DNA from 4 places in the Halomonas sp. KHS3 genome. Region 4 is predicted to be linked to each of the others. Evidence: predicted binding sites of a transcription regulator. Region 4 holds the regulator's gene; each other region holds the start of a gene.

What was found. Region 4 encodes PhoB, which activates phosphate uptake and scavenging genes when phosphate is short. Its sites were predicted from a motif close to TGTCATANNNNTGTCANA; they were not measured.
Positions count from the first base shown of each region.
Region 1: the regulator PhoB is predicted to act here: its motif matches at 1,236-1,253, upstream of RO22_RS03660 (CYTH domain-containing protein).
Region 2: the regulator PhoB is predicted to act here: its motif matches at 1,304-1,321, upstream of RO22_RS00700 (esterase-like activity of phytase family protein).
Region 3: the regulator PhoB is predicted to act here: its motif matches at 1,094-1,111, upstream of RO22_RS00175 (UTRA domain-containing protein).

Region 1 covers NZ_JWHY01000002.1:297,143-300,252, reverse strand. The annotation lists gene RO22_RS03670 (inorganic phosphate transporter) at 1-445, opposite strand, end outside; gene RO22_RS03665 (TIGR00153 family protein) at 456-1,136, opposite strand; gene RO22_RS03660 (CYTH domain-containing protein) at 1,274-2,173, shown strand; gene RO22_RS03655 (ion transporter) at 2,225-3,110, shown strand, end outside.
Region 2 covers NZ_JWHY01000001.1:151,161-154,270, forward strand. The annotation lists gene RO22_RS00685 (YifB family Mg chelatase-like AAA ATPase) at 1-176, shown strand, start outside; gene RO22_RS00690 (HigA family addiction module antitoxin) at 219-479, shown strand; gene RO22_RS00695 (NADPH-dependent FMN reductase) at 590-1,168, opposite strand; gene RO22_RS00700 (esterase-like activity of phytase family protein) at 1,388-2,698, shown strand; gene RO22_RS00705 (DsbA family protein) at 2,776-3,110, opposite strand, start outside.
Region 3 covers NZ_JWHY01000001.1:39,587-42,696, forward strand. The annotation lists gene RO22_RS00170 (ABC transporter substrate-binding protein) at 1-919, opposite strand, end outside; gene RO22_RS00175 (UTRA domain-containing protein) at 1,189-1,962, shown strand; gene RO22_RS24925 (extracellular solute-binding protein) at 2,372-2,689, shown strand.
Region 4 covers NZ_JWHY01000001.1:347,637-350,746, reverse strand. The annotation lists gene ubiA (4-hydroxybenzoate octaprenyltransferase) at 1-721, shown strand, start outside; gene phoB (phosphate regulon transcriptional regulator PhoB) at 847-1,536, shown strand; gene phoR (phosphate regulon sensor histidine kinase PhoR) at 1,539-2,825, shown strand.

The DNA of each region.
Region 1 (3,110 bases), on a different contig from region 4:
AACTGGCGGCAATCTTGCCTACCGCACCCCAATCCACAGTGGCAGGGCCTAGCCCTGCGACCGCAAAGCCTACGATCGCGCCGACAATCGAGTGCGTCGTGGAAACCGGCCAGCCTTTCATGGAGGCCACCAGCAGCCATGTTCCCGCCGCCAGCAGTGCTGCCAGCATGCCGTAGACCAGCAATTGTGGGTCGTCCTGTAGCAGTTCGGGGTCGATAATACCTTTACGGATCGTATTGGTAACTTCGCCACCGGCTAGCCAGGCACCCAGGAATTCAAAAATGACCGCAATCAGGATAGCCTGTTTGATGGTGATCGCTTTCGACCCCACCGAGGTTCCCATGGCATTGGCCACGTCGTTGGCGCCAACGCCCCAGGCCATGAAAAAGCCAAACAAACAGGCCAGGATGATAAAAATTTCACCGTGCTGGGCAATAATCAGCATGAAAGTCCCCTTAGCGGGCAGTCAGGATCTGCAGACGGCTACCCACGCGCTCGGCGCGGTCGGATAGTTCGCCAACCCATTCAATGATCTTGTAGAGAAAGATCACGTCCACTGGCGGTAGCTGGCTCTCAAGCTTGAACAGCTGGCGGCGAATAGTGATCTGTTGGTCGTCGGCTTGGTGTTCGAGGGTGTGCAGCTCACGGATCATCTTCTGCATCACATCCGAGACGTTTTTGCCAAAGCCGGACTCGAGTAGATCCTTGAGCTCTTCTAGCGCTTGACGCGCTTGCGCCACGCAGGCAACGCTGGTTCGAATGTAGTCGCGCATCGGCGCGGCCAGCTCATCCGGCACGCGCATTTTACGCCCCAGCATAATGCCGGTAATGTCACGCACCTTGTTGGCGATCTTGTCCTGTACGCTGATCAGATCAAGCAGATCGGAGCGCGACACCGGAAGAAACATGGTGTTGGGCAGGTTCAACCGCAGCTCTGTTTTCAGCGTATCGGCGTCATGCTCTAGGCGGGTGACGTTTTCGCGCAGCTCAGCCGCTTTGTCCCAGTCATCAACCAGGGTTGCTTCAAAAAACGGCAACAGCTGATCGGCACACTCATTCGTCTTGACGATATGGGCCAATAACGGCTGGAATGGCGAGCGGCCAAACATCGAAGAAAAAGGATTGGAGGTAACCATAATGCCTTTTAGCCTGTTTTCGGGGAGCCTGGAAATGGCGGCGCCAGTATAAAGAGTGCGCCTGCCGCCGTCATGAAAAGTTCACAAATGTAATCAAATATTCATTTAAATGTCACGATAACGAGGTGGCTAGCGTCATGAAAAGCCCAAACCCCATGGAAGTGGAACTTAAACTGGCCCTTGCCCCGACAGGGCCTGCGGCGCTGACTCAACACCCGTATCTCGCTTCACACGCCGTGCGTAAACAAACGCTGACAAATACCTACTTTGATACCCCTCAGGGTGATCTGGCGAAAGCACATATTGCGCTGCGACTTCGCCAGGTAGACGGCCAGGTGCTGCAAACGGTGAAAACCGCTGGCCAAGGTGGTGGCGGGCTTTCCCAGCGCGAAGAGTGGGAGTGGCAGATTGCTGGCCCGCAGTTGGATCTCGCTTCAATTGCCAAGCTCCCCCCTTTTCAAGGCGAACTTAGCGGTGTGCTAGATGCCCTCGCCCCCCAACTCAGCACCGATTTCACACGGCGTAGCTGGCAGCTAAAAGAGGGCGGACAAGGTCAGGAAAGCCATATCGAGCTGGTATTGGATGAAGGCGAAATTATTAGCGGTGGCTACCGCACGCCGATTCGCGAAGCAGAGCTCGAATTAAAAGGCGGCGAGCCTGAAGCTCTGTGGGCACTGGCATTAACCCTTGCTGAACAGGTAGCGCTGCGGCCCTCGGACAGTAGCAAGGCGGCCCGTGGCAATGCGCTTAGTACCCAACACTGGCCGCTCCCCGAAGCGCACTCCCCGGCAGAGTGGCTGCACCGTGCCACGCTGGCGCTGGACGCCTACCACGACAGCCAACAAGCCAGCTTTTTAAACGATGCCCAGCAGGCGCTGGCCACTCTCGCCGAACATCCCGAACTGGATGCCACCGCACGCGCTTATGCCCAGGCGCTGCCTGGCGCGCTCGATGCGGACGGCCAGCCCAATGCAGCCTACGGTAAAGCGGCGTTAGCGCTCGCCCATCGCTTGGCGTACCAAACCGCGCTACGCTAGGTCCTAGCGCACTTTTCAGGACGGCATTGAGGTCCACTTCAGGATGATGCAATGAATTTAAACTTAACCCCCGGCGCGGAAGGCCTACGCACCCGCCTGTTTCATATCATATTTGAGTCTGACACGCCGGGAGCAAAAGCTTTTGATATCGCCTTGATTGTGGCGATTCTACTCAGCGTTGCGGTCATTATGCTGGGCAGTATCGAGACTTATGCCGAGCGGTACGGTGAGCTATTCTTCTATCTTGAGTGGGTCTTCACGCTATTGTTCAGCATTGAGCTGATCTTGCGCATTTACTGCCTGGAAAAGCCGACGCTCTATTTAAGAAGCTTTTACGGGATCGTCGACTTGATTGCCGTGTTGCCCCCATGGCTAGTGCTTTTGGTACCCGGCGCCCATGGATTGGTGATCGTTCGTCTGCTGCGAGTACTGCGCATTTTTCGTATTCTGCGCCTGATGGAGTTTGTCGGCGAGGCGCGTCTTTTAATGGATGCCCTTAAACGCAGCATGCGCCAGATATTGCTGTTTTTTAGCGCCATATTAATGGTGATTACCCTGTTCGCGGCGCTGATGTACACCATCGAATCCTCTGAGGCGGGCTTCACCAGTATTCCGATGTCGATGTACTGGGCCATTGTCAGCATGACCACCGTCGGCTATGGCGACATCGTCCCCGCTACTGCGCTGGGTAAATCGATTACGGTGGTACTCATGCTGCTCGGCTACTCGATCATTGCCGTGCCCACCGGGGTGTTTTCCGCTCAGGTGATTCGCTCGATCCGTGAAGAGCGTTACTCCGAAGAAGCCTGCCCCGGCTGCGGTCACGAACGCCATGAAAAACGCGCCCGCTACTGCCTACGCTGCGGCACCTGGCTCGACGAGGACAGCGAAGACCCGCGGAAGAAAGACGCAGACAAAAACGCGCCCCAGGACAGCT
Region 2 (3,110 bases), 200 kb from region 4:
GCGCTTGGCTTGCGGGCGTGCTGGAAAAGCTCAAGCTCTCCGCCCGCGCCTATCACCGCGTACTACGTGTAGCCCTGACCCTTGCCGACCTTCAGGGCGAACCCAAACCCACCCAGCCGCATCTAATTGAGGCGATTGGATACCGACAGCTGGATCGGATGCTAAAAGGGACTTAGCATTGAAATAGTCGATTACCACTCATAAAGGGAGGTGACAAAATGGCAAAACTTCCTAATATCCATCCCGGTGAAATTTTGTACGAAGATTTCATGCAGCCAATGGCGCTGAGTAAAAATGCGCTGGCTAAGCAGATGGGCGTCCCAGCGACCCGCATTGGTGAAATCACCTTGGGCCGCCGAGCGATTACGGCAGATACTGACTTACGTCTAGCCAAGGTCTTCGGCACGAGCGAAGGTTACTGGCTTCGTTTGCAGAACGCCTACGACCTGGAAGAAGCCCGCCGTCACCAAGTGGCATGACCAGCTCTCTCATTTAACGACTCAAACACCCGTACTTACATTGAGGCCATTGGATACCGCCAGCTGGATCGGATGCTAAAGGGGGGCGTAAGCCCCCGAAAGCCGGACGGTTAGTGGGTGGCGGCCAGTGAGTCCACTAGGCGCTGACACAGCGCATCCAGCTTCTGCCCCGTGGTTTCATCATGTAACGCGCCACTATCGTTGAAGGCGCTGCCAGCTTTCGCCAGCGACAATGGCTGTGGCAGCACGACCAGCCCCAGATTGGCTAACAGTTGTTGACCAAGCGGTAGCGCACGGATGCCACCTAGCCCACCAGGGGAAGCCGCCACCAGCGCTGCCCACTTACCGGCAAATAACTTGAGCCCCGGCGTATCCTGATAAGGTCGTGACAGCCAGTCCAGTGTGTTTTTCAGCAGCGGCGTGATAAAGCCGTTGTACTCTGGCGAAGCGATCATCACTGCCTGGTGATCCGCCAGAATCTCACGCAGCTTCAGCACATTCTCCGGCACGCCCCGGGCTTCAATATCTTCATCAAACAGTGGGCAGGGATAATCTTTTAAATCGATAAAGGTTGCTTCCCCGCCAAGCGCCTCAATACGCTTGGCGGCCAGCTTGGCTAGCTGCTTGTTCAGTGACGCTTCTCGGGCACTGCCTGCAAAGACCAGTACCTTTTTGACCGATGATCCCATTGCCATTTCCTCTTTGAATAATGTATTTGAAAGCCACACCATTTATTAATATTTACGCCTGTTGAGCAAGACGTATTTTACGACTCAGGGCCAGACTCGACGTGAAACCCTGCTGCCATTAAAACGTCTGCACTTTGTCATTCAACTATCACTATTACGGATGAAAATTAGCAAAAGCTGCACCTGCCCTAATTTTTCCTCCGAAATGGTGAAATAGTGATGACAAAGCCGTTACTAGCGACTGCTCTACTCGCCTTTGCGTTTACCAGTGCGGCACACGCCCAGCAGAGTTTTCCCGCCACATTGTCCGGCCATGCCCAGCTACCCGGCAGCACCTTTGTGGCAGCTCCTTCCGGTGCCGCTGAGCACTATAACGTCTCAGGCCGTTTTACTGGCCAAGAGGGCCGCGTTGAGCAGTTGTATACGAACATGCAAGCCACCGGCTTAGCGCTACCCTTCCCCAGCCAGCCCCTGCAGGGTTTTTCAGGTATTCGCTCACTTGGCAATGACCGTTTCCTGGTGTTGACCGATAACGGCTTTGGCTCCAAGGCGAACTCCTCCGACGTCATTCTGATGTTTAACATCATAAAGACCGACTGGGACACTGGGCGTGTCATCATCGAGGAAACCGTTCAACTCTCGGATCCAAACCGCAAGGTGCCCTTCCCGATTATGAATGAAGCCACTCCTGGTCGTTTTTTAACCGGGGCTGATTTCGATATTGAATCGATACAGCCGGTGGGCGATAGCTACTGGATTGGCGATGAGTTTGGCCCGTGGATTATCCAGGTGGATAATCAGGGCGAAGTTCTGCAAGTGCTGGCCACCAATCCTGGTGGGACGCTGATGCGCTCCCCCGACAATGCCTTTGCCCTCACCCCGAACCCTGGCGCGCCTCTCGCTGATGATGTGAGGGTGTTTCGCTCCGGTGGTTATGAGGGCATGGCGCTCTCCGAAGACCAAACAACCCTCTACCCCTTACTGGAAAAGCCCATCTGGGATAGCAACGCCAACGCCCCGGAAACGATTGATGGCACCCCCGTATTAAGAATGTTCGAGCTCAACACTAAAACCGGCGAATGGGGCGACACAACCCGCTACTACCCCTTGGAATCAGCGGATCACGCCATCGGCGATTTCAACCTCATTGGCGGAACTCGCGGCTTGATCATCGAGCGTGATAGCCGCCAGGGCGACCCGCGAGAAGAGTGGGCAGACAACCCTGCCGAGTTCAAACGCATCTATCTCGTCGATCTCGAACGTACGGACGAGCAGGGTGTGCTTGAGAAAATCGCCTATATCGACTTGATGGACATCCAGGATCCAGAGGGCCTTGCACCGCGCGGCACGATCAACGGCACCTTTAACTTTCCCTTTGTGACCATTGAAAACGTGGATCGTGTCGATGAGAGCACCATCGTGGTCGCCAATGACAACAACTACCCTTTCTCGATTGGCCGCCAGCAAGGCCGCGCCGATGATAATGAGCTAATACTGCTCGATGTAGAGGACTTCCTGAACGCCCAGTAATGTGAGCAAGCGTGGGGCCGGGGCGCTCAATTATGACCCTAGCCTCACGTTAAAACGTCAGCAATCTCTCGACAAATTCAGCCAATATGCTGGCGGACTTCCTGTAACTGGAGACGCAGGCTTTCTATCGGTTGCGCACCATTAATCAGCCATCTGTCTTCAACAATCAATGTCGGCACCGACTGAACTCCCAACTTGGACGCGAGGTGGTGATCCTTTTTCACCGCCTGCTGAGTTGTTTCCGAGAGCACGTCTAGATCATAACGAACCATGTCGAGCCCGATTTCTTCAGCCAGTGATCGCAGCACCTGGCTATCACCGATATTGCGGCTCTCCGTCAGGTGCGCGTACTGAACACGATCAAACATACGCCAGTGCCCTTGTTGACCTGCCTGCATTTCAGCCGCCTTAC
Region 3 (3,110 bases), 310 kb from region 4:
GAATCGGGCGGGCATACCCCTCCGCCAGGTTGAACTGCCCTTCGTCGGAGAGGATGAACTCGCGAGCCAGCTTGGCCGCGTTTGGATGCGGGGCGTGCTTGTTGATGATGGTGGCGTAGCCAGAAGTCACCGAGGCATCGGCAGGAATGACCACATCGAAGGCATCACGGTTGATCTGATCACGGTAGTTCAGCGCGTTGAAGTCCCACATCAGCGCAACCTCGACTTCGCCCTTCTCAAGGTTGGCGATGCTGGGATCCGCCAGTGACAACCGCCCCTGACGGGCCAGTTCGGCAAATAGCTCCAGCCCTGGCTGCAGGTTATTTTCATCACCTCCGTTGGCATAGGCGGCGGCGAGCACAGAGCTGTTAGCCTGCGCCGCTTGCCCTACGGCACCCAGCGCTACGCTGTAGTCGCCCTCGACCAAGTCAGCAAAGGTGCGCGGCCGCTCTTCCTCCGGCACTAGCTGCTTGTTGATCATAAAGGCAATAGTGCCGGTATAGCCCAATACCCAGTGGCCGTCCTCATCCTTGGCCCAATCGGGAATCTCTTCCCAGGTCGTCGGCTTGTAGGGTTGAGTCACGCCTTCTGTCACGGCGATGGGGCCAAAGCTGATGCCCACGTCACCGATGTCAACGGTGGCATTTTCACCCTCGGCCTTGAACTTGGCAATTTCCTCGGCGGAGCTCATGTCGGTATCCATGTGCTCCAAACCATACTGTTCGTGCAAATCGGCCCAGGTGTCTTTCCAGTTGGCCCAGGAGTCCGGCATGCCGACGCTGTCGACGCGCCCCTCCTCCTGGGCAGCGGCGATCAGTTCGGACAGGTCGGTATCCGCTTGGGCTTGGCTGGCGAGAAGCGCCGTTCCGAGCGCGGCGGTTAGCGTCAGTTGCAGCAGCGACGAGCGTGTCGGATTCACAGTATGGCCTCATTCGGTTAGTCAGGGTGATGCCGCCATCTGGTCTAGTTCAGTAACGGCTGACAAAAGGCATACTAGGGGGTGGAAATGACAAAGGCATGTCGCTTGAATGACATTCACATGTCCTTACAATAGCGGAAATTGCTGCTAAAATTGGCGGTTATAGATTAGACATGTCATCGCCCTGACATGATACCTTCGCTAAAATAACCTGCAGACGACTGCGTGCGAGCTTAAGCAGTCTGAACTAGACCAGAAGCGAGCTTCCTTTGACCACTACGCTGCCACATGCCACGCCATTTAGCGCGGATAACGCTTTACCCCGCCTGACGCCACCGACCAGCCGCCTTCAGCAGGCGCTACTGGGCATGCTGGCCGAGGAGGCCCCCTCTGCCACTGGGCGCCTACCCTCCGAACGGCAGATGATGGAGCGCTTCTCAACCACACGCATCACACTGCGTGAGGCGTTGATGCAACTGGAAGCCGAAGGTCGCATCTATCGGGAGAGCCGCCGCGGCTGGTTCGTCTCCCCGCCTCGTCTTCGCTACGACTTACTCGCCTCTCTGCCGTTCAAGGAAATGGTAGCGTCCCAGCAGCGCTGCCCGGAAACCGAGGTACTCAAAGCCACCGAGTGCCCCGCCCAACCCAAGGTCGCAGCCCGCCTGGGTATCCTGGAAGGAGCACCGGTTTTCCACATCATCCGGGCACGCCGTATCGATGGGCGCCCCGTGCTATATGTCGAACACTACCTACGCGCGGACTGCTTCCCCGGGATTCTCGAGCACGACCTCGTGACCTGCTCACTCACCGAGCTCTATCGCAGCCACTACGGTATACGCATCAGCCGTGTCAGCTTCGAACTCTGCTCCACGGTACTGCATAGTCGTGCTGCTGAGGCACTGCGCGCGGCCTCAGGAGGGCCTGCTCAGCGCGTCACTCGCATCAACTACGACCAGAATGGCCGAGCCATCGATTATGATGATGAACTTTGGCGCCATGATGCGATTGAACTCACTGTGTCGGCGGCGCCGCAGGGTACGTAACAACTGCCCATCGGTGAGCTCGCCCGCATAAAAGCGTTTCAACAGCGTCACCAACGCCGCTTCACGATCATCAGCAGCGTGTTTTTTCATAACAGCCCCCAGCGCTTGAGCCGAGTATCAAGAGTGCGCAAGCCAACGAACCTCGCGTCCAATATTCGGGGGCAGGTAACGGCAATTAACCCGCATCGTGCCAAGCCTTATCAAAATGAATCTGTACTGTCAGTTTCAAGCGCCACCTGTGCGCAGAATAGTGCTCAAGATATCCAATATGAGCAGTTTAGTGCGCAAAATATGCTTCAGAAAGAATTAATGAGCAGTATTCTGCATAATAAAAGCAGTAGGACTAGCCGAGTTCGAAGACCTGGGCAATCTCAGCCTGGCAGAGATCGAAAGCCTTATTGATTGCCTGATCAATCTCAAGCGTCAGCAACACTTTCGCGCCTTCTGGAGCAACCAGGATCAAGCCTCTTCAGATATGGTTCGCGGCCGAGTCGGCATCGAAAGCCTATGGTCACCCGCCATGACGGATCTCAAAAAACGCAACATCAAGGTGCGCATGGCAGCGCCAACAGAGGGCTACCGCGCCTGGTACGGTGGCATGTCAATCTCACGGCATGTGAAGGGACGCACGCTAGATGCTGCCTATGACTACCTCAACTGGTGGGTCTCTGGATGGCCCGGCGCCGTCATGGCCCGCCAAGGCTATTACATTTCCGCCCAGAACTGACCCGCCCTCACCTTTCCGCTGCGGAGTGGAACTTTTGGTATGACGGCAAACCTGCCGCCAAGAGCCTACCAGGCTCCGATGGCAGCTCTGATATGATTCATTGAGGCGAAATCCGCGACGGCGGAGACTACCAGACAAGAATGAGCCGCATCGCGGTGTGGAATACCGTCATGGATGAGCATAACTATTTGGTAAGGCGCTGGAATGATTTTATGTCGGCTTAAGGCCGGTGCTTGATCTAGCATTTAGCTTCTTCAGATCCGCTTCCCTGGCACAGGCAGCTAACAGCGTGATGACCATAAGTACATGCCCCGCCTCTTGGCTTTCACGAGCTTACGCGGGGTTCTTGTTTGCTCCCCAGCTCCCATCTAATCAAGACTGCGTCTGCTGCACAGCCGCCAAAGCTAAAAAATGTTACGGC
Region 4 (3,110 bases):
GGCCGGCGTTTATGTGATGCGCGCTGCGGGCTGCGTGGTCAATGACTATGCGGATCGCCACTTCGATGGGCATGTGAAACGCACAAAACAACGTCCGCTAGCGACGGGCCGTATCAGCGAAACCGAAGCTCAACTGCTGTTTATCGCCCTGGTGGCCGCTGCGTTTATTCTGGTATTACTGACCAACTGGTTTACGGTGCTGCTCTCGCTGGGCGGGGTGCTGCTGGCGATTATTTATCCGTTTATGAAGCGCTATACCCACTTTCCTCAGGTGGTGCTGGGCGCGGCTTTTTCCTGGGCAATTCCGATGGCTTTTGGCGCCGTGCTCGGCCACGTGCCGCTGGAAGCATGGCTGCTATTCTGCGCTAATGTGTGCTGGACAGTGGCCTACGATACCCAGTACGCCATGGTCGATCGCGACGACGATTTAAAAATTGGCATTAAATCGACGGCCGTGCTGTTTGGAAATGCGGATCGTTTGATTATCGGCTTACTCCAGCTAGCCACCCTGGGGTTGCTGGCTTGGGTAGGCTGGTGGGTTGGTTTAGGTGGTTTCTTCTGGTTAGGGCTAGCGGCAATGGCAGCGACTTTTCTGCATCAGCAGCGCTTAATTCGCGACCAGGAGCGGGATGCCTGCTTCCAGGCGTTTCTCAATAATCACTGGTCGGGACTGCTGATTTTTGCCGGTATCGCGCTAAGTTGGTGGCCTGCGGCTGGCTGATCGAGGCGATTGTCATGTAATTGTCATCAAGTCATGGTGTTATCGTCACTGACATGTCATTGATCTGTTTATCTTTGAACTGTTTTTCTTTGAACTAGTTTCTTTGAACACCGTGAGGCTCTGGTATGACCGCCAAGACCGTTCTGATTGTCGATGATGAGGCGTCGATTCGCGAGATGATCGCGGTAGCGCTGGAAATGGCTGACTATCGCGTGCTCGAAGCGGATAACGCCCAGGATGCCCATGCCATGGTGGTCGACCACCAACCCGATTTACTGCTGCTGGACTGGATGATGCCCGGCACTAGCGGTATTGAGCTGGCGAGACGCCTAAAGCGTGAAGAAACCACCGCTGAAATCCCGATTATTATGCTCACCGCGAAAGGCGAAGAGGATAATAAAATTCAAGGGCTTGAAGCCGGTGCCGATGACTATATCACCAAGCCTTTTTCACCCCGGGAATTGGTGGCACGGCTAAAAGCGGTGCTGCGCCGTGCGACGCCACGTGGCGTTGAAGACCCGATTGAGATTAACGGCCTGCTGCTTGATCCGGTGAGCCACCGGGTAAGTGCCCACGGCAAAGCGCTGGAAATGGGCCCCACCGAGTACCGTTTGCTGCAGTTTTTTATGACTCACCAAGAGCGCGCTTACACACGTAGCCAGCTGCTTGACCAAGTGTGGGGCGGCAATGTTTACGTTGAAGAGCGCACGGTCGATGTGCATATCCGCCGCTTGCGTAAAGCGCTGGGTGACGTGCATCAAAACCTGATCCAAACGGTTCGGGGTACCGGTTACCGTTTCTCTGCACGGGTGTAAATGTGCGTTTATGGAGTCGTGAGCTGTGGCGAATAGCGTGGCTGGCCACGCTGGGCACTTGCTTGGGCTGGCTGTTGGGCTCGGCTGGGCTGGGGCTCGCAGCAGGGCTTGCGGGATGCCTGTTTTACCACTTACGACAGTTACGCGAACTCTATTTGTGGCTCACCCTCCACCCTAACGATGAACCGCCTGCCGCTCGCGGGATGTGGGGCGAGCTATTCGATCGTTTATACCGCTATCAAAAAAGTCAGCGCATCACCCAAAGCCGTCTGCGGGCTACTTTGGCACGTATTCAAGAGTCGTCTGAAGCAATGCGTGATAGCGTGGTCATGCTTGATCGCCACGGTGATTTGGAGTGGTGGAACAGCGCCGCCACCGCCATGCTGGGGCTACAAACCGCCCATGATCGTGGTCAACACATTACCAACCTACTGCGCGACCCGGGCTTTATCAGCTATTTTAATTCGCGTAACTACAGTGAGCCGTTAACGCTCACCTCACCGATTGATGAACGGCGAATCCTGCAGTATCAAATTACCCTCTACGGTGACGACGAACGCTTAGTGATGGCTCGCGATATCACCCGCTTGCATCGTCTTGAGCAGATGCGGCGCGACTTTGTCGCCAACGTTTCCCATGAGTTACGTACGCCGCTGACCGTTCTCTCCGGCTATTTGGAAACCTACAGTGATATCTCCGACCAGCTTCCGCCGCGCTTGGGACGTAGTATTCAGCAAATGCAGGAACAGACCCAGCGGATGCAGAATCTGGTCAACGATTTATTGCTGCTCTCGCGTTTGGAAATTGACCAGGGCGGCCAAGATCATCATCCACTGCCACTCGAGCCTTTACTGCAAAGCGTTTGTGATGATGCGCTGGCCCTATCGCATCAACGTCATACCATTACCGTCGCCCTTGAGAGCGATGCCCGACTGTTAGGCAGTGAACAGGAGATTCGCAGCGCCGTCTCTAACCTTGCCTTTAATGCGGTTCGCTACACGCCTGCTGGCAGCCAAATCACCCTGCGCTGGAAAGCTAGCGCTACTGGTGGCGGCTATATCGATGTGGAAGATAACGGTGAAGGGATTGATCCCGTTCATATTCCCCGACTAACAGAACGCTTTTACCGGGTTGATAAGGGGCGCAGCACTGCGACTGGCGGCACAGGTTTAGGCTTGGCGATCGTTAAGCACGTGCTGTTGCGCCACGATGCGCAACTACAAATTGAGTCCCTTCCCGGCAAGGGTGCGTTGTTTCGCTGCGCCTTCCCCCCCTCGCGTCTTGTTTAATTTAGCAAGTCATTCCATCGCATAATATTTGTAACAATGTGCAATATTGGCATGCAAGGTTGGTAAAGCTTTACCCATGTGCCATTTTTACACAGCTCAAAGCGTTGTGTCGTGACTCAGTTGATGCCTTTTTGGCATAACTTATTTTTAAGTAAGAGTTTGATTTTGTTGTTTTTATTTATATTCTTCAGTTTTTTGGCATGCCTTCTGCAGAGTACAGATTGAAGGAAGATGACCGCAGGAATTGCTGGCTTCTCAGTAAGCCTTTCTTTCTTCATTAAGCGG